2 linked regions of the Azoarcus sp. KH32C genome follow. The protein of the gene in region 1 binds, or shares a complex with, the protein of each later gene. Links are inferred from orthologs where the notes say so. Each region holds a gene or a part of one and is shown in the gene's direction. Other genes may lie near its edges.

The links.
Region 2: the proteins of AZKH_RS14065 (region 1) and AZKH_RS04250 are in contact, whole or in part, in a crystal structure (PDB 1YFN), measured with the Escherichia coli proteins. The link is inferred for Azoarcus sp. KH32C from one-to-one orthologs.

What each region holds. Positions count from the first base shown.
Region 1 is NC_020516.1:3,195,140-3,205,780, reverse strand. What follows is about bases 602-3,334. They hold AZKH_RS14065 (sigma-E factor negative regulatory protein), read left to right. Parts: upstream 602-1,558; coding sequence 1,559-2,110; downstream 2,111-3,334. Other genes in these bases: AZKH_RS14055 (SoxR reducing system RseC family protein), read left to right, coding at 3,075-3,334; AZKH_RS14060 (MucB/RseB C-terminal domain-containing protein), read left to right, coding at 2,107-3,078; rpoE (RNA polymerase sigma factor RpoE), read left to right, coding at 950-1,549; nadB (L-aspartate oxidase), read right to left, coding at 602-729. Outside these bases: more of nadB, read right to left, coding at 1-601; more of AZKH_RS14055, read left to right, coding at 3,335-3,548; AZKH_RS14050 (Do family serine endopeptidase), read left to right, coding at 3,548-4,966; AZKH_RS14045 (glutaredoxin family protein), read left to right, coding at 4,963-5,229; lepA (translation elongation factor 4), read left to right, coding at 5,284-7,080; lepB (signal peptidase I), read left to right, coding at 7,125-7,913; AZKH_RS14030 (DUF4845 domain-containing protein), read left to right, coding at 7,925-8,290; rnc (ribonuclease III), read left to right, coding at 8,292-8,969; GTPase Era, read left to right, coding at 8,966-9,886; DNA repair protein RecO, read left to right, coding at 9,908-10,630; AZKH_RS14010 (pyridoxine 5'-phosphate synthase), read left to right, coding at 10,627-10,641. UniProt on the Escherichia coli protein: An anti-sigma factor for extracytoplasmic function (ECF) sigma factor sigma-E (RpoE). ECF sigma factors are held in an inactive form by an anti-sigma factor until released by regulated intramembrane proteolysis (RIP).
Region 2 is NC_020516.1:929,030-945,771, forward strand. What follows is about bases 5,603-8,482. They hold AZKH_RS04250 (ClpXP protease specificity-enhancing factor), read left to right. Parts: upstream 5,603-6,753; coding sequence 6,754-7,212; downstream 7,213-8,482. Other genes in these bases: AZKH_RS04240 (cytochrome c1), read left to right, coding at 5,603-6,014; AZKH_RS04245 (glutathione S-transferase N-terminal domain-containing protein), read left to right, coding at 6,108-6,707; AZKH_RS04255 (glycosyltransferase), read right to left, coding at 7,228-8,424. Also shown: AZKH_RS04210 (patatin-like phospholipase family protein), read left to right, coding at 1-228; dnaX (DNA polymerase III subunit gamma/tau), read left to right, coding at 300-2,264; AZKH_RS04220 (YbaB/EbfC family nucleoid-associated protein), read left to right, coding at 2,289-2,612; recombination mediator RecR, read left to right, coding at 2,617-3,213; petA (ubiquinol-cytochrome c reductase iron-sulfur subunit), read left to right, coding at 3,400-3,993; AZKH_RS04235 (cytochrome bc complex cytochrome b subunit), read left to right, coding at 3,997-5,265; more of AZKH_RS04240, read left to right, coding at 5,262-5,602; AZKH_RS04260 (D-amino acid dehydrogenase), read right to left, coding at 8,510-9,769; AZKH_RS04265 (class 1 fructose-bisphosphatase), read left to right, coding at 9,972-10,979; AZKH_RS04270 (winged helix-turn-helix transcriptional regulator), read right to left, coding at 11,242-11,721; putA (trifunctional transcriptional regulator/proline dehydrogenase/L-glutamate gamma-semialdehyde dehydrogenase), read left to right, coding at 11,910-15,569; AZKH_RS04280 (autotransporter assembly complex family protein), read left to right, coding at 15,651-16,742. UniProt on the Escherichia coli protein: Enhances recognition of ssrA-tagged proteins by the ClpX-ClpP protease; the ssrA degradation tag (AANDENYALAA) is added trans-translationally to proteins that are stalled on the ribosome, freeing the ribosome and targeting stalled peptides for degradation.

The sequences.
Region 1 (10,641 bases):
GTGGTAGAGGCAGGTCGGGTGGAACTGGATGAATTCCATGTTTGCGACGCGGCAGCCCGCACGCCAGGCCATTGCAATCCCGTCGCCGGTCGCCACGTCCGGGTTCGTGGTGTACAAGTAGACCTTGCCGGCCCCTCCTGTCGCGAGCACCGTGCTGCGAGCGCCGATCGTGACGACCCGATCATTTGCGATGTCGAAGACGTATGCGCCAAGGCAGCCTTCAGTCGGAAGGCCGATCTTGCTTCCGAGAATCAGATCGACGGCAATGTGATTTTCGAGAATTTCAATGTTCGGATGCGAGCAGACCTGTTCGCTCAGCGTTTCCTGGACGGCGGCTCCCGTCGCGTCAGCGGCGTGGATGATCCGGCGATGCGAATGACCGCCCTCACGCGTGAGATGGTAGCCGATCGTGGATTCGTCTTCCCGGGTGAAAGGCACTCCTCTTCCGATCAGCCACTCGATCGCCTGTTTGCCATGCTCGACGACGAAGCGGGTCGCGTTGGCGTCGCACAGTCCCGCCCCGGCCGTGAAGGTGTCTTGAATGTGAGCGGCGATGCTGTCCGTGTTGTCGAGCACGGCCGCAATGCCGCCTTGCGCCCACGCGCTGGCACTGTCGGCCAGCGAGCGTTTGGTGACAATCCCGATTCGCAGATGATCCGCAAGTCTGAGGGCGAGTGACTGGCCAGCGGTGCCGCTGCCGATGATGAGTACGTCGTATTGTTTTGACAAGATCGCGAAAACCAAAGGACGGGCGCGCGGCAATATAGCACGTCTGGGCGCGTCTTCCGCAGATCGCGAACGGTCGTGTGGCGCACCGAGTGCAAGACCACACCAACGTATGAACTATTTGAAACGGTCCGTGTCTGTTGGATAACTCCGGCTTTGCCGTACTCATAGGGGGTCGCTATACTGGCGCGGATTTTGCCCAACGTAGGGAAACGGCCCGCTCATGAGCGATCGCGAGATAGATCAGCAACTTGTCGAACGCGTACAGCGCGGCGACAAGCAGGCGTTTGGCTTGCTGGTTGCGAAGTACCAGCGGAAGCTGCACAGACTGCTTTCGCGGCTGATCCGCGATTCCGCCGAAGTGGAGGATGTGGCCCAAGAGACGTTCATCAAGGCCTATCGGGCCTTGGGGTCGTTTCGGGGAGATAGCGCTTTTTACACTTGGCTTTATCGGATCGGAATCAACACGGCAAAAAACTATCTGGTGTCACAGGGCCGGCGTGCCCCGACGTCCACCGGTTTCGACTCTGAGGAGGCTGAAACCTTCGAGGAAGGCGATCAGTTGCGGGATATCAACACGCCCGAACGATTGCTGATGACGCAGCAGATAGCCGATACGGTGAACAAGGCGATGGAGGCGTTGCCGGAGGAGTTGCGGACCGCGATCATGCTCAGGGAGCTCGAAGGCCTGAGCTACGAGGAGATTGCTAGCATCATGGATTGTCCGATCGGGACGGTGCGTTCGCGGATCTTTCGGGCACGCGAAGCAATTGCTGAAAAGCTGAGGCCGCTGCTGGACACGGCTCCTGACAAACGTTGGTAGGTGGTATTCATGAAGGACAAACTGTCGGCATTTCTTGACGGCGAACTGGATGATCAGTGCGTACGTACAGTTCTCGAGGAGGTCCGGTGCGAGCCGATTCTGCGCAACGAGTGGGAGACGTATTGTCTGATAGGCGATGCGCTGCGCGGCGACGAATGCGTGGCGCATGACTTCGTTGATCGGGTGATGGCGGAAATCGATACGGCGCCGACATTGCTGGCGCCTGTCATGAAACGCGCGGAATCCGGCACATCCGGGGTCTGGCGTTCGCTGATGCCCTTGGCGGCTTCGGTGATGGGCGTTGCGGCGGTTGGCTGGGTGGCTCATGCACTGTATGCCGAGCCTACCGGCGTGAGTCACGTAGCTGAGGTTTCGCCGCGACTGCAGCTGGTCGAATCCCAGGTGTCAGGTGTGCGTCCTGTCTCGGTCACGTCTTCCGCGATCGATCCGCATCAAGAATACGTTTTTGCTCATCAATCGATGACCGGAGGCGGGCCGATCTCCGGAGCTATCCAACACGTCAGGTCGATATCCGAAGTCAGTCAGGACGGCGCCCGATGAAGTGGCTTCTCGTCGTGCTGGGGTTCTGCTTCACGCTTGTTGAACCGCAGGCGATGGCGCAGACCCCGGGAGATGCGCTCTCCTGGCTCGGGCGCATGGCCGCCGCCGGCCAGCGCCTCAATTACTCGGGCACTTTTATCTACCAATCCGGCAAGAGCTTCGAGACTTCGCGCGTGGTCCATATGATGGATGCGGCCGGTGAGCATGAACGCCTCGAGGTGCTCGACGGAAGTCCGCGGGAGGTGGTCAGGAGCAGCAGCGAGGTTCGCTGCATATTGCCTGACCAGCGGACAGTGATTATCGACCGAGCGGGGGGGCGGCGGGCTTTCCCTGCGCGGCTGCCGTCGTCCTTCGCGGGGATTGCCGAGAATTACCGGATCCGGAAAGGGGAGGTCGGGCGAATTGCGGGAATGGAGGCGCAGCAGATCATCCTGGAGCCGAAGGACGAATATCGATTCGGCTACCAGTTGTGGGCCGAAATGCAGTCAGGGCTTCTACTGAAGTCGCGTACGCTGGACGATCGTGGCGAGATTATCGAACAGTTCGCATTCAGCGACGTGAAGATCGGCGGCGACATCGCGATGGAGGCCGTGCGGCCCCGTCTCGCGCGCGACGGGGACTGGAAGGTTGTCCATGCGAATGGTGTCGAGATTCGTCGCGAGGACAGCGGGTGGGGCGTGCAGGCACCGATCGCCGGCTTCTCGTTGATGTCGATAGTGCGCAGGCCCCTGGGGCGTGATCATGGCGACGCCCTGCATCTCGTCTATAGCGACGGTCTTGCAGCGATCTCGGTTTTTATCGAGCCCGCCAACCAGGCGAGTGGACGATTGGCGGCGGGCCAGTTGTCGAGCGGCGCTATCAACATTTACAAGCGGATGGTCGGTCCTCATCTAGTCACCGCTCTCGGCGAGGTTCCCTTGCGAACCGTCCAGCGGCTCGCCGACGCGATGGAACCCGTAGCGCGATGATTCAGATCGCCGCCGTGGTCGAATGTGTCGACGGAGACGATGCTTGGGTGAGGGTGCGCAATCGAACGGGTGGCTGCGGTCGCTGCGATGAACCAGGGGGATGTCGATCGTCGGGACTGGTCTATCCTTTTAAAGCGAGAACTGATCTGTTTCGGATGCGCAATGGAGTGGGAGCCAAGGTCGGAGAAACGGTCAATCTCCGGGTGGATGCGCGCGCGCCCTTGCGCGGCGCCCTGTTGGGATATGGCGTTGCGGTGGTGTTTCTACTTGTCGGTGCGGCCCTTGGAACCTTGTTCTCCCCCGCGGGGAGTGAAGATCTCAGCGCACTGATTGGGGCGATGACCGGATTGGTGTCGGCATTCGGGCTGAGTCGCTGGCTGATGCAGCGGCCGGATGTGTGGGGGGGGCTCGGTGTCGAGATGACGACGGCGAGTGAATGCGCAGAAGAGCAGCGGAGCAGGTTCGGATGATGGTTTTTGGTTGGGTTCGGCGAGTGTTCTTGGTCTCGCTGTTGGCTCTGGTGCCCGTCGCGCACGGCGCGGGTGGTGCCGCGGTACTACCCGATTTTACTCAGCTCGTGCAGCGGCACGGGGCGGCGGTGGTGAATATCAGTGCGGCACAGTCCGGGAAGTCGGGGGCGCAAACGTTTCCGGGATTGGATCATGACGATCCGATGTTCGACTTCTTTCGTCGGTTTATCCCCAAGAAGCCCGGTCATCCTCGATCCGACCCTGACAATCGCTCCCTTGGCTCCGGCTTCATTGTCAGCGGGGACGGCTATATTCTGACGAACGCCCATGTCGTCGAGGATGCGGACGAGATTCTTGTGCGCTTGGTGGATAAGCGCGAGTTCAGGGCGCGCGTTATCGGCGCCGACGCGCGGAGTGACGTCGCCTTGATCAAGATCGAAGCGAGCGACCTGCCGCGACTGACTATCGGCGATCCCGCCAAGTTGCAGGTCGGCGAATGGGTTGTCGCGATCGGGTCGCCTTTCGGCTTCGACCATTCCGTCACGGCGGGCATCGTCAGTGCAAAGGGGCGTAGCCTTCCCGATGAAAATTTCGTCTCGTTCATCCAGACTGATGTAGCCATCAATCCCGGAAATTCCGGCGGTCCGCTTTTCAATCTGAAGGGCGAGGTGGTCGGGATCAATTCCCAGATATTCAGTCAGACGGGCGGCTTCATGGGGCTGTCGTTTGCGATTCCGATCGATCTTGCCATGGATGTGCAGGCGCAGTTGCGGGCTTCCGGCCGGGTTCAGCGGGGCAGGATCGGTATCGCGATTCAGGAAGTGACACGTTCGCTTGCTGACAGCTTCAGCCTGCCGCGCCCGGAGGGCGCGCTGGTCAGTGCGGTCGAGCAGAATGGACCGGCAGCGAAGGCCGGTATCGAGCAGGGCGATGTGATCGTCCGTTTCGGCGGCAAGGCGGTCGAGAATTCCAGTGACTTGCCGAGAATCGTGTCCGCGAGCCGTCCCGGTGCATCGGCAATGCTGAGCCTTTATCGTGGAGGCTCCTTGCGTGAGATGCAGGTTGTCGTCGGCGAGTGGCAGGATGATGCGGCGCGGCGCGCGCGACGTGCCGAGCGGGCTTCGCCGGCCCCGAACAAGCTCGGACTTGCCCTGGCTGTCCCGAATGCGACCCAACGTCGCGAGCGTAACGCCGATCATGGTCTGTTGGTCGAGCGAGTCCAGGGCGCGGCGGCGCGTGCCGATCTCCAGGTCGGCGATCTGATCCTTGCGATGGTGGTCGGTGGGCGGCAGATTCCGCTGAAGACGCTCGAAACGTACAACCGGCAGGTGTCCGATCTGAAGGATGGCCAGACTGTGACCTTGCTGGTGCAGCGTAGCGAAGGGGCAAGCTATGTTAGTTTGCGGGCGGGCGAATGACTGTCGTTCGCGAATTCACGGTGATGAGCCGCGAGTGGTGTCATCTTTGTCATGATCTAGTGGATAAGCTGAAACCGCTCGCCGCAGAGCTGGGGTGGTCGGTGCGGACTCTGGACGTCGATGCCGATCCGGAGCTGGAGGCTCGCTGGGACGAGTTGGTGCCGGTAGTGGTGGCAGGCGACAAGGTTCTTTGTCATTACCACCTGGACGAAGCGGCCATTCGTGCCTATTGCCGCGGATTTCCGCTAGAATCCGCCGCTTAGCTGATTCAATCGATCCATTCAAGGTGCCGTATGGCACCTTTCTTTTGTTGTCGCATGCAACATATTCGAAATTTCTCCATCATTGCCCACATCGATCATGGCAAGTCCACCTTGGCGGACCGGCTGATCCAGTATTGTGGGGGCCTGTCCGAGCGTGAAATGGAAGAGCAGGTGCTCGACTCCATGGACTTGGAGCGGGAGCGCGGCATCACCATCAAGGCTCAGACTGCTGCCCTGCAATATCGGGCGAAGGATGGGCAAGTCTATAACTTGAACCTGATCGACACTCCGGGACACGTCGACTTCTCGTACGAAGTCAGCCGTTCGCTGTCCGCATGCGAAGGAGCCCTGCTCGTCGTCGACGCGTCGCAAGGGGTTGAGGCGCAGACCGTAGCGAACTGCTATACGGCGATCGAGCAGAACGTCGAAGTCGTTCCCGTTCTGAACAAGATCGATCTGCCGGCCGCGGATCCCGACAATGCGCGCACGGAAATCGAGGACGTGATCGGTGTCGATGCGTCCGATGCGGTGCTGTGCTCGGCGAAGACCGGACTCGGCATCGAGGAGGTGCTCGAGACGGTCGTGCGGCGCGTTCCGGCGCCGAAGGGCGATCCCAATGCGCCGCTCAAAGCGCTGATCATCGACTCCTGGTTCGACAACTACGTCGGCGTGGTCATGCTGGTGCGTGTGGTCGACGGCGTGCTGCGTCCGAGGGACCGCATCCAGTTGATGGCGACCGGCGCGCAATACCTGTGCGATCAGGTGGGAGTATTCACTCCGCGCTCGCTGTCGCGGGAAGAGCTTTCTGCGGGGCAGGTTGGTTTCATCATCGCCGGCATCAAGGAACTGCAGGCGGCGAAGGTCGGCGACACGGTGACTTCTGCCGCGCGCCCAGCTGCAGAGCCGCTTCCGGGCTTTAAGGAGATCAAGCCGCAGGTGTTCGCGGGCCTCTATCCAGTGGAGTCGAGCGAATACGATCAGCTTCGCGATTCGCTCGAAAAGTTGCGCCTGAACGACGCGTCGCTGCAGTTCGAACCTGAGGTTTCGCAAGCGCTCGGATTCGGCTTCCGATGCGGCTTCCTCGGTCTGCTCCACATGGATATCGTCCAGGAGCGCCTGGAGCGCGAGTTCGACATGAACCTCATTACGACCGCTCCGACGGTCGTGTACGAGGTGATGATGAATAGCGGCGAAGTCATCCATGTGGAGAATCCGGCAAAGTTGCCGGATGCTTCGAAGATGGCGGAAATCCGGGAGCCGATCATCACGGCGACGATCTTCTTGCCGCAGGATTATGTCGGCCCGGTCATTACGCTCTGCAACCAGAAGCGGGGTGTGCAAGTGGATATGCGCTACCACGGCCGCCAAGTGCAGTTGATCTACGAACTGCCGATGAACGAAGTCGTGATGGACTTCTTTGACAAGCTGAAGTCGGTGTCGCGTGGCTATGCGTCGCTCGATTACGAATTCAAGGAATATCGCGCAGCTGACCTCGTGAAGCTGGATCTGCTGGTCGGCGGCGAAAAGGTCGACGCCCTGTCGGTCATCGTGCACCGTGCATCGGCCCAGTATCGGGGACGCGAGGTTGCTGCGAAGCTCCGCGGCTTGATTCCGAGGCAGATGTTCGACGTGGCGGTCCAGGCTGCGATCGGCTCGCACATCATCGCCCGCGAGACCATCAAGGCCTTGCGCAAGAACGTCCTGGCCAAGTGTTACGGCGGGGACATCACGCGGAAGAAGAAACTCCTGGAAAAGCAAAAGGAAGGCAAGAAGCGAATGAAGCAGGTCGGGAACGTCGAGATTCCGCAGGAGGCATTCCTGTCCGTGTTGCGGGTCGATGACGGCAAGTAGGTGCTCGTGTTCTAAGAAGACGACTGCGTGGATTGGGAGATTTTGTGAATTTTGCGTTGGTATTGTTCCTGCTGCTCGTGGCGACGGGAGCGCTCTGGGCAGTTGACCGTTTCATTGCGCGCAAGCGTCGCGCGCCCGGCAGTCCTTCGCCATGGTGGGTCGAGTATGGTGCCAGTTTCTTCCCGGTCATCCTCATCGTCTTCGGGCTGCGCTCGTTCATCGTCGAGCCGTTCAAGATTCCTTCCGGATCGATGATCCCGACCTTGCTGGTCGGCGATTTCATTCTCGTCAACAAGTGGACCTACGGGATCCGCTTGCCCGTCATCAACAAGAAGGTGCTTTCCGTCAACGACCCGGCTCGTGGCGACGTGATGGTGTTCCGCTACCCCGCCGACCCGTCGATGGACTACATCAAGCGTGTGGTCGGCTTGCCAGGAGATCGCGTCGAGTATATCGACAAGCGCCTGCGCATCAACGGGGAAGTCGTTGCCGTGAGCCCGCAGGACGATTACCTACATCCGGATCGACTCTACTATTCGCCACGCTTCATGGAAAAGCTGGGCGTTGTGGAACATTCGATCCTCAACGAGCGTGAGGCGCCGGCCTACGTTCCCCAAGTGCTCGATTATCCGTTCCGCGAGAACTGCACCTATACTAGCTCGGGCGTTAGCTGCGTGGTTCCCCCGGGACATTATTTCGTCATGGGTGACAACCGCGATTCGAGCAGCGACAGCCGGGTTTGGGGATTCGTGCCCGATGCCAACATTGTCGGCAAGGCATTCTTCATCTGGTTCAATTTCAGTGACATGAAGCGGATCGGCAGTTTCCGGTGAAGGGAGAAGGCATGCGGCTGAAGAAGAAACAACAAGGTTTGAGCCCGGTCGGGGTGTTGATTGTCGGGGCTTTGCTGGCGTCCGTACTGCTGATCGGGTTCCGAACGGTACCCGCGGTCAACGAGTACTTTGCGATTCAGAAGATCATCAAGGTTGTGGCCGGTGAGGGCGACGGCGGTGCATCCATCAACGATTTGCGCCGGAGTTTTGACCGCCGTGCCGGGATCGATGATGTGGTGACGGTGACGGGAACCGATCTGGACATCAGGAAGGACGCCGGAAAGGTCGTGATCGACGTGCAATACGCGCGTAAGGTGCCGATCGTCGCGAATGTCAGCTTGTTGATCGACTTCCACGCGACCTCGCTCGGAAAATAGGGTGAATGGGGATCTAGGGCGCCTTCAGCGTGCCATCGGACACCAGTTTCAGGACTTGGCGCTGCTCCAGCGGGCGCTCACTCACCGTAGCTACGGTCAGCCCAACAACGAGCGTTTCGAGTTTCTAGGGGATAGCGTTCTCAATTGCGTCGTGGCCATTGCGCTGTTCGAACGGTTTGGCGAGCTGCGCGAAGGGGAGTTGTCGCGTCTTCGGGCCTCGCTCGTTTGCCAGGACGGATTGCACCGGATCGCGCGCGAGCTTGACCTCGGCGAGTACCTGCGTCTCGGCGAAGGGGAGTTGAAGAGCGGAGGGCATCGGCGGCCGTCGATCCTCGCGGATGCGCTCGAAGCGGTGTTTGCCGCGGTGTATCTCGACAAGGGTTTCGATGCCGCGAAGGCAGTGATCGATCGCCTCTACGCCCCGGGAATTGCGGAAATCGATCCGCAACGGGCGTCGAAGGATCCGAAGACCGCGCTGCAAGAGTTGCTCCAGGGGCGGAAGCTTCCGGTTCCGACTTATGCGACGGTGAAAGTGCATGGCGAAGCCCACGCGCAGGAATTCGAAGTGGTTTGTCAGGTCAACGCATTGAAACTGCAGACCAGCGGCCGTGGGCCGAGTCGTCGGGCCGCCGAGCAGCAGGCGGCGGAAAGTGCGTTGGCACAATTGAGAAAAGCATGAATCCGGACAATATTTCCCAAAGCGAAGGGTCGTCGAACGGTTTCCGGACTGGCTTCGTGGCGATCGTCGGGCGTCCGAACGTCGGAAAGTCGACGCTTCTTAATCGCCTGATCGGGCAAAAGATCAGCATCGTGTCACGCAAGGCGCAGACGACCCGGCATCGGGTGACGGGGATCCTGACGAACGACGACGCCCAGTTTGTGTTCGTCGACACGCCGGGATTTCAGACGAAACACCGCAACGCCTTGAATCGTTCGATGAACCGGACGGTATCGCAGGTACTGGGTGATGTCGACCTTGTGTTCTTCGTGATCGAGGCTGGGCGTTTTGGCGAGGATGATCGTAAGGTCGTCGATGTTCTGCCACAGGGGGCGAAAGTCGTCCTCGTCATCAACAAGGTGGACCGCCTGGTGGACAAGAGCGCCTTGCTGCCCTTTATTGCACGGATGAACGAGGTGTTCCCGTTTGCGGAGATCGTGCCACTGAGCGCGGAACGCGGCACGAACGTCGATGAGTTGCTGAAGGCGGTCACGCCCCTGCTGCCCGAGGGGCAACCGATGTATGGCGCCGATGAGGTCACTGATCGGAGCGAACGTTTTCTTGCTGCGGAATTTCTGCGAGAGAAGCTGTTTCGGCTCCTCGGCGACGAATTGCCTTACGGTATTGCGGTAGAAATCGAGAAATTCGAGACCGAAGGGAATTTGCGACGCATTTTCGCCGCCGTCGTGGTCGATCGTGCAAGTCACAAGGGGATCGTGATCGGCAAGGGCGGAGAGCAACTCAAGCGGATTGCGAGCGAGGCCCGGGTCGAACTTGAGCAACTGTTCGATGGAAAGGTGTTTCTCGAGGTGTGGGTCAAGGTCAAGAGTGGCTGGGCCGATGACGAGCGCGCCCTCAAGAGTCTCGGCTACGAATAATTTCCCGAACTGCGTGAGTTCGTGAGCCAGAAGCAGCGTGTCGAGGAGCAGCCCGGGTTCGTTCTCCATACGCACCCATGGCGGGAAACGAGCCTCATCGTGGAGGTTTTCTCGCGGGATTTCGGGCGCGTGGCTTTGGTGGCAAAAGGTGCGCGCCGCCCGCAATCGCCGTTGCGTGGCTTGCTGATGGCTTTTCAGCCCCTGCTGGTCAGCTGGACCGGCGGTGGAGAGGTCAAGACCCTGATGCGTGCCGAGTGGTGTGGCGGCCAGCCTCTTCTGACCGGGCGTGCGCTGATGTGCGGCTACTACCTCAACGAGCTGTTGTTTCGGCTTACCGCGCGGGAGGACGCCCATTCCTCACTGTTCCACGCGTATTCCGAAGCCATAGGGACATTGGCGCGTACCGATTTTCTCGCTCCCACCTTGCGGCGGTTCGAACTGGCTCTGCTGCGGGATTTGGGTTATGGCATCGAGTTGGAGAGCGACGGCGAGTCGGGAGAGGCCGTCGATGCGACGGGCGAGTACCTCTATATAATCGAGCGAGGCCCGGTCCGCTTCGAGGGCGAGGAAGGCGATCTGCCGACCCTGAGCGGACAGACTCTGCTGGATATGGCGCGTGCCGAATTTTCCCGGCCCGAGACGCTGGCGCAGAGCAAGGGTTTGCTGCGCATGCTGATCAATCATTATCTCGGCGGACAGACGCTGCAGTCGCGCCGGGTTCTCAAGGAGTTGCAGGAGCTGTGATCGAACTCGGC
Region 2 (16,742 bases), 2.3 Mb from region 1 along the record:
ACCCGCCTGCCGGATTCGGTCGGTCGCGGCGTCTATGCCGGTGCGACCGCCGAATGGGCTGACGTGCGCAACTACGGCGCCTCGCTGACGCCGAACCCCGGGCGGCGGCGCGCGATGTCGCTCTTCCTTGGCGCCGACACCGTGCTCGGCCCCTTGTATCTCGGCGCCAGTTACCTGCCCGAGCTGGGTGAGATGCGCTACTACCTGCAGATCGGTCAGCCACAATAGCGGCGAGGCCGAAGTGACCGGTGCAGACGAATTCATCCGGGCAGCCGGGGGCGCTCTGCTAGAATCCCGCCATGAGTTATCAGGTTCTCGCGCGCAAGTGGCGGCCCAGGAGCTTTGCCACGCTGGTCGGTCAGGAGCACGTCGTACGGGCGCTCAGTCATGCGCTTGCGACGGGCCGTCTGCATCACGCCTGGCTATTCACCGGGACTCGCGGGGTCGGCAAGACCACGATCTCGCGCATCCTCGCCAAGGCGCTCAACTGCGAGACCGGCATCACCGCCGAACCCTGCGGCAAATGCTCCGCATGCACCGCCATCGACGCCGACCGCTTCCCCGACTACGTCGAGATGGACGCGGCCTCGAACCGCGGCGTCGAGGACATGGCGGCACTGCTCGACAAGGCCGTCTACGCGCCGGTGCAAGGCCGCTACAAGGTCTACATGATCGACGAAGTGCATATGCTCACCGGGCATGCCTTCAACGCCATGCTGAAGACCCTCGAAGAGCCGCCCGAGCACGTCAAATTCATCCTCGCGACGACCGATCCGCAGAAGATCCCGGTCACCGTCCTGTCACGCTGCCTGCAGTTCAACCTCAAGCAGATGCCGCAGGGCCACATCGTCGATCACCTGTCGCGCATCCTCCAGGCCGAAGACGTTCCGTTCGAGGCATCGGCGCTGCGTCATCTCGCCAAGGCGGCGTGCGGCTCGATGCGCGACGCGCTGTCGCTCCTGGACCAAGCCATCGCCCACGGTTCCGGCAAGGTCGAGGAAGAGCAGGTCACGCACATGCTCGGCACGGTCGGCGACGACCACCTGTATGCCGTCCTCGACGCGCTCGCCGCCGGCGACGTCACCGCCTTGCTCGCGGTCGCCGACCGCATGGAAACGCGCAGCCTCTCCTTCGACGCCGCCTTGCAGGCCCTCGCGTCGCTGTTCAATCGCGTCGCCCTCGCGCAATTCGCGCCGGCTGCGATCGGCGACGATGCCGAACGCCAGCGTCTCGCGCCCTATACCGAAGCCTTCGACCCGGAATTCCTGCAGCTCGCCTATCAGATCGCGATTCACGGCCGCGACGAGCTGCCGCTCGCGCCTGACGAGTACGCCGGCTTCACGATGACGCTGCTGCGCCTGCATGCCTTCCGCCCCGAACAGCCCCCGGCGCTGGGAAGTCCCGCCGCGGCCGGTGGTGGCGGGAGCGCAGCCCGTGGCCCGGTCCCCGCCCGTCCTGCACCCGCGGCTCAACGCCCCGAGCCCGCGCCTGTCGTTCCGGCCGCGCCGGCCCAGAATCGCAGTGAGGCCGCTCCGGCACCGCGTCGGGCGGAAGTCGAGCCGGCCCCGTCTGCCCCATCGGCGCCCGCCGCCGGACGAGCCGAGGCGCGCAGCGAACCCGCCTCGTCGATCCCGCCGTGGGAAGACCTGCCCCCTGAGGCCCAATTCGGCCATGCTGCCGCCGCACAGTCGCGCCCGGCCCCGGTTGCCGCTGCTCCGGCGGCCATCGTCGCCGAAACCGTCGCCCCGGCTGCACGGATCATCGAGCCGGCGCCGCAGTCTGCTCCGGCGAGCGCTCCGCAGGCTCCGATCGAGTCGCCGCCCGCGAGCGAAGGGACTACTCCCGCCGGCGCGGCGAGTCCCGACGCCCTGGCGGGCCTCGCGGCCGGGCAATGGCACGACACCCTGCGCGCATTGGGGCTGGGCGGCATGGTGCGCGAATTCTCCCAGCACTGCGAATGGCTGGGATTCGTCGACGGCGTGCTCGAGCTGCGTCTTTCCGAGGCGCACCGGCACCTGTTGAGCATGAACCCCGGCCTCGTCGACCGGCTGCAGGATATCCTCGTCGCCCATTGCGGGCAGCCGCTGAAGCTGCGCGTGCAGGTTGGCGCCATTGCCGGCGAAACCCCCGCCCAGCGCGACGAGGCCGAGCGGCGCGTGCGCCACGCCGAGGCGGTCGCGGCGCTCGAGCGCGATCCTTTCGTACGCGAACTGATTGAACGATTCGATGCAACCCTCGTGGAAGCGTCGGTCAAACCTCTCTAAGCCAATTTTTTTGGAGATCTGACCATGATGAAGGGCGGAATCGCTGGCCTGATGAAGCAGGCCCAGCAGATGCAGGAAAACATGAAGAAGATGCAGGACCAGCTCGGCAGCATCGAAGTCGAAGGACAATCGGGCGCCGGCATGGTCAAGGTGCAAATGACATGCAAATACGACGTTCGTCGTGTCAGCATCGACCCGTCCGTGATGGACGACAAGGAGATGCTCGAGGACCTCGTCGCCGCGGCCGTGAACGACGCCGTGCGCCGCGTCGAGACGACGACCCAGGAGAAGATGGCCGGCTTCACCTCGGGCCTCAACCTGCCGCCCGGAATGAAGCTGCCCTTCTGATCCGATGTCATCTCCTTCCAGCCTCGACGAACTGATCGAGGCCTTGCGCGTGCTGCCCGGGGTGGGGCCCAAATCCGCCCAGCGGATGGCCTACCACCTCCTGCAGCGCGACCAGCGCGGGGCGCAACGCCTCGCGCAGGTGCTGGGCCACGCGCTCGAAGTGCTGCGCCATTGCGAGCGTTGCAATACCTTCACTGAAGATGCCGTGTGCCAGCGTTGCGCCAGTCCGCAGCGCGACCCGTCTCTGCTGTGCGTCGTCGAGATGCCGGCCGACCTCGCGATGGTCGAGCAGACGCACGCCTACAACGGCCTCTACTACGTCCTGATGGGGCGCCTGTCGCCCCTCGATGGCATCGGTCCGCGCGAACTGCGCCTCGACAAGCTGCTGGCGCGAGCCACCGACAGCGCCGTGCGTGAAGTGATCCTCGCGACCAACTTCACCAACGAGGGCGAAGCCACCGCCCACGTGATCGCCGAGGCGCTCGCCGCCCGCGGCATCAAGGTCAGTCGCTTGTCGCGCGGAGTGCCCGTGGGCGGCGAGCTCGAGCACACCGACGCCGGCACCATCGCCCAGGCCCTCGTGGAGCGTCGCGCCTTGTAACAGTCGCGCTGTTGCGCTGCGCAAAAAATGATGCCGAATACCGCTTTCGGCTGATATCTCCTGTGCGCCAAAGCCCTGAATTAAGGGCGTTTAATGATCCCGCCCTTTTTATGTTGCGGGTTTCTTGCTAGACTTCCGCGGTTTTTTTGTATCCGGAAACGGGTTTCTTTTTCAGGGATGAGGCTCATGAGCGTGGATCAGAAGATGGACAGTGGCCGCCGGCAACTGCTTGTCGCGACGTCGGCCGCCGGTGGCGTGGCTGCGGTGGCGACGGCAGTGCCGTTTGTTGCCAGTCTGACGCCGTCCGAGCGTGCAAAAGCTGCTGGAGCGCCGGTCGAGGCGGATATCAGCAAGCTGGCGCCCGGCGAAATGATGACGGTGGAGTGGCGTGGCAAGCCGGTGTGGATTCTGCGCCGGACCCCCGAGATGCTGGCTACGCTTGACCAGACCGAGGCCGCCGTGAGCGACCCGGAGTCCAACAAGGACATGCAGCCCGAGTACGCGAAGAACAAGGCTCGTTCGATCAACCCCGAATACCTCGTCGCCGTCGGTATCTGCACCCACCTGGGCTGCTCGCCGAGCGAGAAGTTCAAGATGGGTGCCGAAAGCGGCATGGGCGACGACTGGCACGGTGGCTTCCTGTGCCCCTGTCACGGCTCCCGTTTCGACCTCGCGGGTCGCGTCTACAAGAGCATGCCGGCTCCGGACAACCTCCAGGTGCCGCCGCACAAGTTCCTCACGGCAACCACGATCCTCATCGGTGACGACTCAAAGGCCTAAGCGATGACTACGAAATCACAACAACTGCTGAACTGGGTCGATGAGCGGTTCCCGCTGACGTCGACCTGGAAGGCGCATCTGTCCGAGTACTATGCGCCGAAGAACTTCAACTTCTGGTACTTCTTCGGCTCGCTGGCGTTGCTGGTGCTGGTGATCCAGATCGTGACCGGCATCTTCCTGGTCATGCACTACAAGCCGGACGCCTCCGTGAACGCATCGGGCATCCCCGTCGCCTTCGCCAGCGTCGAGTACATCATGCGCGAAGTCCCGGGCGGCTGGCTGATCCGCTACCTGCACTCGACCGGCGCGTCGGCCTTCTTCATCGTCGTCTACCTGCACATGTTCCGCGGTCTGCTCTACGGTTCCTACCGCAAGCCGCGCGAACTGATCTGGATCTTCGGCACCCTGATCTTCCTCGCGCTGATGGCCGAAGCCTTCATGGGCTACCTGCTGCCGTGGGGCCAGATGTCGTTCTGGGGCGCACAGGTCATCGTTAACCTGTTCTCGGCGATCCCGGTCATCGGTCCGGACCTGTCGCTCGTGATCCGCGGCGACTTCGTCGTGTCGGATGCGACGCTGAACCGCTTCTTCTCCTTCCACGTCATTGCCGTGCCGCTGGTGCTGATCGGCCTGGTGCTCGCGCACATCGTCGCGCTGCACGAAGTCGGCTCGAACAACCCGGATGGCGTCGAGATCAAGAAGAAGAAGGACGCGAACGGCATTCCGCTCGATGGCATCCCCTTCCACCCGTACTACACGGTGAAGGACATCGTCGGCGTGGTCGGCTTCCTGATCTTCTTCTCGGCGATCGTGTTCTTCGCGCCTGAAGGCGGCGGCTACTTCCTCGAGTACAACAACTTCATCCCGGCCGACCCGCTGAAGACCCCGCCGCACATCGCGCCGGTCTGGTACTTCACGCCGTTCTACTCGGTGCTGCGCGCCATCACCTACCCGCTGTTCGGCATCGACGCCAAGTTCTGGGGCGTGGTCGGCATGGGCGCGGCGGTGGTCGTGATCGCCTTCCTGCCGTGGCTCGACCGCAGCCCGGTCAAGTCGATCCGCTACAAGGGCGGTCTCTTCAAGGGCATCCTGGCGGTGTTCCTGGTCGCGTTCTTCACGCTGGGCTACCTTGGCGTGCTGCCCCCGACCCCCGGCCGTACGATCGTCGCGCAGATCTGCTCGGTGATCTACTTCGGCTTCTTCCTGCTGATGCCGTGGTACAGCAAACTGGACAAGTGCCAACCCGAACCGGATAGGGTGACTTTCAAATGAGTAATCGTGTGATCAAGACTCTGAAGCGTCTGGCCGCTGCCGCGCTGTTCGCGCCGGCACTGGCGCTGGCCTCGGGTGGCACGCTGCACCTGGACAAGGCGCCGGTGAGCAAGGATCCGGCCTCGCTGCAAGCGGGTGCCAAGACCTTCATCAACTACTGCATGAACTGCCACAGCGCGAGCTTCATGCGCTACAACTCGCTGACCCAGATCGGGCTGTCCGAGCAGGAGATCCGCGACAACCTGATGTTCACGGGCGAGCGTGTCGGCGACCTGATGAAGATCTCGGCCAACCCGAAGGATCAGAAGGCCTGGTTCGGCGCGACCCCGCCCGACCTGACCCTGATCGCGCGTCAGCGCGCTTCGGAATTCGGCAGCGGTGCCGACTGGCTGTACACCTACCTGCGCGAGTTCTACCGCGATCCGGCTCGTCCGACCGGCTGGAACAACGTCGTGTTCCCGAACGTCGGCATGCCGCACATCCTGTGGGAACTGCAGGGTGAGCAGGTCGCCAAGGTTTCGGAGCACGAAGGCGTGAAGTCGATCGAGCTCGAACTGGCCAAGCCGGGCAAGCTGTCGGTCCAGGAGTACGACAAGACCGTCGCCGACCTGGTCTCCTTCCTCGTCTGGATGGGCGAACCGGTTGCCGAGAAGCGTAAGTCGATCGGCGTGATCGTGCTGATCTTCCTGGCGGGTCTCTTCGGCCTGAGCTTCGCGCTGAAGAAGAACTACTGGAAGGACATCCACTGAGCGTCGGCGCGAACTAATTCGCTGCTTTGACCTCTGACGCACCACGCGACACCGCGTGGTGCGCTTTGTTTTTGTATCGGGAGCTGCAAGACCATGATGAACCTATATTCCGGCACGACCGATCCGTTCAGTCATCGCTGCCGGATCGTGCTCTACGAAAAGGGGATGGACTTCGAGGTGATCGATGTCGATCTCTACAACAAGCCCGAAGATATCGCCGTCATCAATCCGTACAACCGCGTGCCGGTGCTGGTCGATCGCGACCTCGTGCTGTACGAGTCCAACATCATCAACGAGTACATCGACGAGCGCTTTCCGCATCCGCAGCTGATGCCGCCCGACCCGATCATGCGCGCGCGTGCCCGCCAGCTGCTGCACACCTTCGAGCACGAGCTGTTCTCGCACATCGAGGTGCTCGAGAAGAACCAGAAGGGCGTCGTCGACAAGAGCCGCGCTCACGTGCGCGACCAGCTGGTCCAGCTCTCGCCGATCTTCACCAAGCAGAAGTTCATGCTTGGCGACGACTTCTCGATGCTCGATGTGGCGATCGCGCCGCTGCTGTGGCGCCTGGAGCACTACGGCATCGAGCTGCCGAAGGCCGCCGCGAACCTGATGAAGTACGCGGAACGTATTTTCAGCCGTCAGGGCTTCATCGACGCCCTGACTCCCTCCGAAAAGGTCATGCGCCGCTGATGCGGGGCTGCGCCCGGCGACGGGTGCGGCCAAGCGATGGTTCCCGATGAGCAAGGTATCCACAAAACCCTATCTGGTGCGCGCGATCTTCGATTGGTGCCTCGACCAGGGCTATACGCCCTATGTCGCGGTGCAGGTCGACGAGCGTACCGTCGTGCCTCCCGGCTATGCCCGTGACGGCCAGATCGTCCTGAACCTGTCGCCCGATGCGACCAATCACCTGGTGATGGGCAACGAGCTGATCACCTTCCAGGCGCGTTTCGGCGGCGTCGCGCATGCGCTGTCGCTGCCGATCGCGAACGTGCTGGCGGTGTACGCGCGGGAAAACGGCCACGGCATGGCGTTCGAGATCGAGTCCGCGGCAGAGGACCCGACCGAGTTCGAGGCCGAAGAAACTTCGGTCGACGGCGATGCGCTTGGCGCCGACCCCGGTGATGCAGGTCCGGATTCGCCGGCGCCCGGCGGGTCCGGCTTCGGTCGCGGCCACCTGAAGGTCGTCAAGTAGGCTTCTGCCTGTCCTTTACGGATGCTGCACGGCCGGCGACTGCGCCGACCGTGCAGCCGCCGTCACCGCCTCCCGATACAGGCGCGCCAGTCGCGTCGCCATTTCGTCGGCGCCCCAACGTTGTGCTTCGAGGCGCGCGGCGTCCCCCATCTCACGCAGGGTTTCGTCCTTCGCCAGCAATTCTCCGACGAGCGCGGCGTACGCTTGCGGGTTGTCTGGGCCGACGCGTGTGCCGCGCTGCGGTTCGATGATGTCGCAGGTGCCCATTTCCGCGAGGGCGACGACAGGCGTTCCCGCAGCCATCGCTTCGAGCAGGACGAGTCCCTGTGTTTCGGTGCGTGACGCAAAGACGAAGAGATCGGCCGCACGATAACAGTCAGGCAGTTCCCGGTTTCGGTCGAGATAGCCCAGGAAGCGTATGTGCGAGTCGAGTTCGAGGCGTCTCACCATCGCCTTGAGCCCTTGAAGCGCCGGACCTTCGCCGGTGATCAGGAGCATTGCGGACGGATGTTGGCGGCGCAGGCGATCCATCACGCGGATCAGGAAGCCGAGGTTCTTTTCGTGGGCGACGCGGCCGACGTACAGCAGGAGTGGGCAATCGCGCGAGAGCCCAAGCCGGGCGCGAAATGCGTCGCCGCCCATGCCTTCCGCGTAGTCCGTGAGCGGAACGCCGGTGGGCACGACATGGCGCGGCCGGCTGACGCCGTATGCAGCGAGCGTGTCGCTCATGGCCTGCGAGGGCACGATCACGGCATCCATCGCATTGCATTGGTGGCGGGAGAAGTTGCGTGCGAGGGCGCGCAGCGCGCCTCGGGGCAGGAAAGGGATGTAGTGGAAGAGGTATTCCTCGAAGAAGGTGTGATAGGTCGCCACGCAGGGCAGATCGAGTGCGCGGGCGAGGTCGAGCGCGGCGTAGTGTGCGACGAAGGGCGTGTGCACATGCACGAGGTCGTATCGCTCTTCGCGCAGGCGTGGGAGCAGGGCCCGTATCGCGGCGCGGCTCATCACGCGATCTTCGGGGTCGAGCGGGAGATAGCGCGACGGGATGCGGATCAGCGCCGGGTCGTCGTCCGGCGCGGCCTCCGGATAGGCCGGTGCGATCAGGGTGCTTTTGATGCCGTGCGGTGCGAGCGCGCGGCGGAAGGTCTGGATCGATGTGCTAACCCCATTGATGCGGGGAAAATAGACATCCGAAATCATCAGGATGTTCATGCGGCGGCGTCCCGAGGGTGGAAGCCTCCAGCCTAGGCCCGTCCGATGACGGTTTCGTTGCAGCCGCCGACGGCGGCCGGAGTGCTCAGCGCGGCAGGAAGGGGAAGTCGCGAACCGGCGCCGGATTGCCGCACATCAGGGCCGCGAGTGCGCTCGCCGAGCCGCAGGCAAGCGTCCAGCCGAGTGTGCCGTGGCCGGTGTTGTACCAGAGGTTCGACGGGCCGCCGTGCCCGATGAGCGGGACGTTCGATGGGGTCGCGGGGCGAAGGCCTGTCCAGCGCTGGGCGGCGGCGATGTCGGTGGCGCCGGGAAATCGGGATTCGAGCCAGTCGAGGATGGCCTGGCAACGGGCGGGATTGATCGCGGTATCGAAGCCGTTGAGTTCGGCCGTTCCGGCAACGCGCAGCCGATCCCCCAGGCGCGAGCAGACGATGCGGCGGGATTCGTCGGTGAGACTGACCGACGGGGTGCGGCTCGGATCGAGCACGGGGACGGTGACGGAGTAGCCCTTGACGGGGTAGATCGGCAGGTGTTCGCCGAACGGGGAAACGAGTTTCCGGCCGTAGCTGCCGAGGCATACCACGTACTGGTCGGCCTTCAGCATGCCCGTGCGGCCATCGCGGTCGCGCACGTCGATACCGTCGATGGTGCCGCCCTGCTGGGCGATTCGGGTGATCGTGGTCCGGTAGTGGAAGCGCACACCCGCTTCGGCAGCACGTATGGCGAGGGCCTGCGTGAAGCGGCAAGCGTCGCCGGATTCGTCGTCCGGCGCGTACAGTGCGCCGGCGAGCTGGTCACGCAGATGCGCGAGTGCCGGCTCGATGCCGAGGCATTCGTCGGTCGAGCAGACTCTGGCCCGGATGCCGAGCGCTTCGAGCTGGGGCGCCTTGGCGCTGCCGTGGGCGAATTCCTTGGCCGAGAAGAAGAGGTGCAGGATGCCGCGTTCGAGGTGGTCGTACGCGATGCCGGTTTCGGCGCGCAGCGCGCGCAGTTGCGCGGCGCTATAGACGGCGAGCCGTGCGATGGCTTGGGTATTGCGCTGAGTCCGCGCCGGCAAGCATTCGCGCAGGAAGGCGAGGGCCCAGGCCCACTGCTCGAGGTCGGCATGGGGCCGGAACAGCAGCGGTGCGTCTTCGCGTCCGAGCCAGCGCAGCGCGGTCATCGGCGCGGAGGGGTTGGCCCAGGGTTCGGGATGGCTGATCGAGATCTGGCCGCCGTTGGCGTGGCTGGTTTCGAGCGCCGCTTCGCCCTGGCGTTCGATCACGCTGACTTCGAATCCGGCCTTGGCGAGGAACCAGGCCGTGGTGACGCCGGTGATACCGGCGCCGAGAACCATGACATGCATACGGTGCAATCGGATTATGGACGGTGCTGCGAGGCTTCGGTGCCTCGCCCGCAGGTGTTGATCATAACCGCCCCGGTCCACGAACGGGGCTGCAACTGTTTGCGGATGTTGATGCGCTCGGCCGTCTTCCGCGGGATAATCCGCCCCTTGAGCTGTGGAACAATCGGATGTCCGCTCCGCCGGACCAACAAGGAGTTTATTCATGCGTCGCGTCACGCTAACCCAGTTTCTGATCGAGCAGCAGCGCGCGGGCCGGACCACGCCGGAATTGCGTCTGCTGATCGAGGTGGTGGCCCGTGCGGTCAAGGCGATCAGCGTCAATGTGTCGAAGGGGGCGCTGGCCGGCGTGCTGGGCGAGGCCGGCACGGACAACGTGCAGGGTGAAGCGCAGAAGAAGCTCGACGTGATCGCGAACGAGATCCTGCTGCAGGCGAACGAGTGGGGCGGCCACTTGGCGGCGATGGCGTCGGAGGAGGTGGAGGAGGTGCATCAGATCCCCTTCGATTATCCGAAGGGTGGCTTTCTGCTGCTGTTCGATCCGCTCGACGGTTCGTCCAATATCGACGTCAATATTTCGGTCGGGACGATCTTTTCGGTGCTGCGAAATCCCCCGCGCAACGGCGCGAACGATCCGACGGAGCAGGATTTCCTGCAGCCGGGGCGCGAGCAGGTGGCGGCGGGGTATGCGCTGTACGGGCCGTCGACGCTACTGATCCTGACGGTGGGCAACGGGGTGCATGGCTTTACGCTGGACCGCGAGATGGGGAGCTTCGTGTACACCCATCCGTTCATGACGGTGCCCGCCGAGACGCAGGAGTTCGCGATCAATGCGTCGAATGCGCGTTTCTGGGAACCGCCGGTGCAGCGCTACGTGGCGGAGCTGCAGGCGGGCAAGGCCGGGCCGCGCGGCAAGGATTTCAACATGCGCTGGGTGGCGTCGATGGTCGCGGACGTGCATCGCATCCTGACCCGCGGCGGCGTCTTCATGTATCCGCTGGATGAGAAGTGCCGCGACAAGGGTGGCAAGCTGCGCCTGATGTACGAGGCGAATCCGATGGCGATGATCGTCGAGCAGGCGGGTGGCGCGGCGACGACGGGGCGCGAGCGGATCATGGACGTGCAGCCGACCAGGCTGCATCAGCGTGTGCCGGTGATCCTGGGGTCGGCGGCGGAAGTCGAGCGCGTGACCAAGTATCACTTGGAAGGCTGAACTTTTCTGTCTTTTTGACGTGGGTGCCTGAAGCGGCGGCGGGAGAAGCGCCGCCGGGCAGGCGCTCGCGGCCTTCGGCTCCCCGCGTCCGGCCGGATCGCGGGGGCGGCGACGCAAACTCGCCGGCTGCGCCGGCTCAGACATGCGTCGCCGTGTTTCCCCCGTGATCCGACCGGCCGCGGCGCTCTCGGACAGCTCGGCGGCACTTCTCCAGCCGCCGCTTCGGGTTGGGCGGGGTAGGGTTTCTGACTATCTGATCTATTCAGGCGGGCCGCCGCGGCTCGTTCGTCTTGATATCGATCGTCTTTTCGTCCTTCACCACTTCCATGACCACGTACGTGTGCGTCTGCTTGACGCACGGCAGTTCGGAAATCTTTTCGCCGAGCACGCTACGGTAGGTGTGGATGTCGCGCGTCCGCACGGTCAGCAGGTAGTCGAAATCGCCTGCGATCATCTGGCAGGTCTGGATTTCCGGGATGCGCTGCACCGCTTCATTGAATAGGCGCAATTCCTGAGCCGTGGTCCCGCTCAAGAGCACTTGCACGATCACGACGTGTCCACGGTCCATGGCGACCGGGTCGAGGGCCGCGTAATAGCCGCGGATCACGCCGCTGTCTTCGAGGCGTCGCACGCGCTCGGCGCACGGGGTCTTGCTGAGGCCGACCCGGCGCGCGAGCTCGACGAAGGAGATCCGGGCGTTTTGCTGGAGTTCGGCAAGAATCTTGAGATCGATGCGGTCCATGATGGTCGGCGGGTAGGAAAAATGGCTACGAGGGAGGCTTTCAGCCGGAATTATGTCTTATTGGAGGCGAATTTCGGAGCCATAAACTACGCTATTGGGTGAAGAATCGGGTTTTCGGCGGGCGGTCCTGCCGAACCCGATGCGGCAGGTGGAGACCCTGCCCAAGACCTTTGCGGAGTTTTTCGCTCATGACAACCCAATCGAATCCGTCTGCCCTCGCAGCCCTTCCCGTCGCGCCACGTTCCGAGCTGCGCCAGCACATCACCAGCGCGTATCGCGCGCCCGAGCCTGACTGTGTGCCGCCGCTGATCGAGGCGGCGCGCGTCGATGCGCCTCTACAGCGCCGCATCCATGATCTCGCGCGTCAGCTCGTCATCGGCCTGCGCGGCAAGCGCGCGCGTTCGAGCGGCGTCGATGCGCTGATGAAGGAGTTCTCGCTGTCGAGCCAGGAAGGCGTCGCGCTGATGTGTCTGGCCGAGGCGCTGCTGCGCGTGCCGGACAAGGCGACGGCCGATCGTCTGATCCGCGACAAGCTGGCGGGTGGGGACTGGGGTTCGCACCTGGGGCAGAGCCCATCGCTGTTCGTGAACGCGGCGACCTGGGGCTTGCTGATCACCGGCAAGCTGGTCGCGACGCGTAGCGAGGAGGGTCTCGCGAGCGCGCTGACGAAGCTCGTGACGCGGGGGGGCGAGCCGCTGATCCGCAAGGGCATGGATCTGGCGATGCGCATGCTGGGCGAGCAGTTCGTGACCGGGCGCACGATTGAGGAGGCGCTGGAGCGCGGCCGCGAGCGCGAGGGGCGCGGCTATCGCTATTCCTTCGACATGTTGGGCGAGGCGGCGATGACGGCTGCGGACGCGCAGCGCTATTACGACGACTACGAGCATGCGATCCACGCGATCGGCAACGGCTCGGCGAAGCGTGGCGTGGTGGACGGCAACGGTATTTCGGTGAAGCTGTCGGCGCTGCATCCGCGCTACAACTGGGCGCAGCGCGAGCGCGTGATGGCCGAGCTGCTGCCGCGTCTGAAGACGCTGTGCGAGCTCGCACGCGGCTACGACATCGGGCTGAACATCGACGCCGAGGAGGCGGACCGTCTGGACATCTCGCTCGACCTGCTCGAAGCGCTGGTCGAGGATGAGGATCTGGCGGGTTGGGACGGGATCGGTTTCGTTGTGCAGGCTTACCAGAAGCGTGCCCCCTTCGTGCTCGATTGGATCGTGGATCTCGCGCGCAAGAACAATCGCCGCCTGATGGTGCGCCTCGTGAAGGGCGCTTACTGGGACGCGGAGATCAAGCGCGCGCAGATCGACGGGCTGGAAGGCTATCCGGTGTATTCGCGCAAGGTGTATACGGACGTGTCCTACCTCGCCTGCGCCAAGAAGTTGCTCGCCGCACGCGACGTGATCTACCCGCAGTTCGCGACGCACAACGCGCATTCGATGGCCTCGATCATGCACATGGCCGAGGACAACTATCATCCGGGCGACTACGAGTTCCAGTGCCTGCATGGCATGGGCGAGCCGCTGTACGACCAGATCACGGGTGATCCGGTGCTGCGCCGCATGGTGCGCATCTACGCGCCGGTCGGCAGCCACGAGACGCTGCTCGCCTACCTGGTACGCCGCCTGCTGGAGAACGGTGCGAACACGAGCTTCGTGAACCTGATCGTCGACGAGAACGTGCCGGTCGAGGAGTTGATCAAGGACCCGGTCGAGCTTGCCGACTCGCTCGCCGGTTCGCCGCATCCGCGCATTCCGCTGCCGAAGGATCTGTACGGTGCCGGGCGGCGCAATTCGAAGGGCTACGACCTGTCGAACGAGACGGTGCGCGAGGCGATCGCCGCGGCGTTGGAGGATAGCCGTGCGGTGCGCCACGTGGCGGGGCCGATGCTGGCCGGTGGAGCGGTCGCTGGCGGCGTGGCGCAGCCGGTGCGCAATCCGGCGAATCTCGACGAAGTGGTCGGCGAGGTGGTCGAGGCCGGATTGCCTGAGGTCGAGGCAGCCATCGCCGCGGCCGATGCGGCGGCCTATGCCTGGGCTTTGCGCTCGCCGGTGCAGCGTGCCGAGTGCCTGGAGCGCGTCGCCGATCTGATGGAGCGCGACGGGCTGGCGCTGATCGCGCTGGCAGTGCGCGAAGCGGGCAAGTCGTGGGCGAATGCGATCGCCGAATTGCGCGAGGCGGTCGATTTCTGCCGTTACTACGCCGAGCAGGCGCGCGCGCTGGACAACGCGCAGCACGTCCCGCTGGGGCCGGTGCTGTGCATCAGCCCGTGGAACTTCCCGCTCGCGATCTTCACCGGTCAGGTCGCGGCGGCAGTGGTCGCCGGCAACCCGGTGCTGGCAAAGCCCGCCGAGCAGACGCCGCTGATCGCGGCCTGGGCGGTGCGGCTCTTCCGCGAGGCGGGTGCGCCGGAGGCGGTCGTGCAGCTGCTGCCGGGACGCGGCGAGGTCGTCGGGGCGGCGCTCGTGGCGGACGCCCGTGTGCGTGGCGTGATGTTCACGGGTTCGACCGAAGTCGCGATGATCATCAACCGCACGCTCGCCGAGCGCGGCGGTGACATCCCGCTGATCGCGGAGACCGGTGGCCAGAATGCGCTGATCGTCGATTCGACGGCGCTGCCCGAACAGGTCGTCGGCGACGTGCTCGCATCCGGCTTCGATTCGGCCGGCCAGCGTTGCTCGGCGCTGCGCGTGCTGTGCCTGCAGGAGGACATCGCCGACCACGTGGTCCAGATGATCAAGGGGGCGACGAACGAGCTCGCGCTCGGCAACACGGCCGACGTACGCAAGGACATCGGGCCGGTGATCGACGCCGAGGCGCAGGCAGGGCTTGCGCGCCACATCGAGTCGATGCGCGAGCGCGGCGCGAGGGTCGTGCAATTGCCGCTGCCCGCGGCCTGCAACGGCGGGACTTTCATTCCGCCGACCCTGATCGAGATCGATTCGCTTGCGCAACTCGAACGCGAGGTCTTCGGCCCGGTGGTGCACGTGTTGCGTTATCGCGCGAAGGACCTGATGAAGGTCGTCGACCAGATCAACGCGAGCGGCTACGGCCTGACGCTCGGCATCCATTCGCGCATCGACGAGACGATCAACGCGATCGTCGAGCGTGCCCACGTCGGCAACATCTATGTGAACCGCAACATCATCGGGGCCGTCGTCGGCGTGCAGCCCTTCGGCGGTGAAGGGCGTTCGGGCACCGGCCCGAAGGCGGGCGGTCCGCTGTACTTGCATCGCCTGCTGCGTCGCAGCCCGGGCGCGGAGTTCGCCGCGGGCGGCGCGCCGGATGCGTTCGAGCGTTTCGTCGCGTGGATCGACGGTCCGGGCCGTGCGCTCGTCGAAGGCGACGACATCGCGGCACTGCGGGTGCGGGCCGAGGCCTGCCGGACGCATCGTCTGGCGGGTGTCCGTCTGGGACTGCCGGGACCGACCGGCGAGGACAATAGCCTCAGCTTCAAGCCGCGCGGCACGGTCGCCGCCGTCGCGGGATCGATGGCGGGGTACTTCCAGCAGTTGCTGACGGCGCTCGCGAGCGGCAACCGTGTCGTCCTCGGTGACGATGCGCTGACGCGCAAGCTCGTCGCGGCCCTGCCGGCGGAGGTCTCGGGCCAGGTGAGCATCGACGCGAAGTGGTTCGACGGCGCGTTCGGCGCGCTGCTCTTCGACGGCGGTGACGAGCAGGCCGACGCGTGGCGCGTGCGTCTCGCGCGCCGCGACGGTCCGATCCTGCCGATGGTGCGTCCGCAGCCCGACTACGACATGGGGCGCCTCGTCGCCGAGCGCACGGTGAGCGTCAATACCGCGGCCGCCGGCGGCAATGCGAGCCTGATGGCCATGGGAAACTGAGGGCAACTGAGGACTGCCGGGCGCAAACGAGGGTAACGGAGCGTAACCGGAAGGCAGCCGGTCGAAGGCGCGCCCGCTACAATGCGGCTTATGCATGCGTGCTTGAGACCGGTTGTCGCTATTCTGTGGCTGATTGCCGCGCTGGCGCCCTTGTGGCCGGCGATGGCGAGCGCCGAGGAGGCGTTGCGCGTCGAGCTGTCCGCGCCGGATTCCGTCCGGCCGCTGCTGCAGCAGCATCTCTACGTTCTCAGTCGGCAGGGGGCGATGCTTCCTTCCGTCGAGGTCGACCGCGTCGCGCTGGCAAGCCGTACGCGTCGCGAAGTCGCGGATCTGCTCGCGACCGAGGGTTATTTCTCCCCCCAGGTAAAGATTGAGCGCGACGACGACAAGCTGTGGCGCGTGTCGGTCGAAACGGGACCGGCCTCCCGCGTGACGGCCGTCGAGGTCGCATTCGAAGGGGCGATCAACGAGGAAAGTCCCGAGTTTGCCGAGCGCCGCAAGGTGCTGCGGGCGGCCTGGTCCTTGCCCGTGGGGCAGGTGTTCCGCCAGCAGTCGTGGGACGAGGCCAAGCGCCGCCTGCTCGAAGGCGTCGGCGCCCGTGATTTTGCGGCGGCGCATCTGGCGGATAGCCGCGCCGAGGTCGATCCGCAAAACAATTCGGTGCGCCTGTCAGTCGTCGTCGATTCCGGTCCGCGTTTCTTCCTCGGGCCGCTCGAGGTCACCGGCTTGAAGCATCTGCCGGCGGGGCTTGTCGAGAGTTATAGCTCGCTGCACCAGGGGCAGCCGTTCGACCAGGAAAAGCTGCTCGCGCTGCAGACTGCGCTGCAGAACGTGCCGCAGTTCGCGTCGGTGATCGTCGACGTCGAACGCGATCCGGCCTTCGCGGCGGCCGCGCCGGTGCGGGTCAATGTTTCCGAGGCGCGTTCGCGCCAGCTTGGTTTCGGCGCCGGCTATTCGACGAACCACGGTCTGCGTGGCGAGGTCAGCTGGCGCAATGTCAATTTCTTCAACCGGGCATGGGAGCTTTCCAGTGGCCTACGGCTCGAGCAGTTGCGCCAGTCGCTGTACGCCGACGTGTTCCTGCCGCCCGACCCTGACGGCCGCCGCTTCAGCGTCGGCGGCGCCGTCGAGCGCAGCGACATCGAGGGGCTGACCGTGGAAACCCAGGCGGTC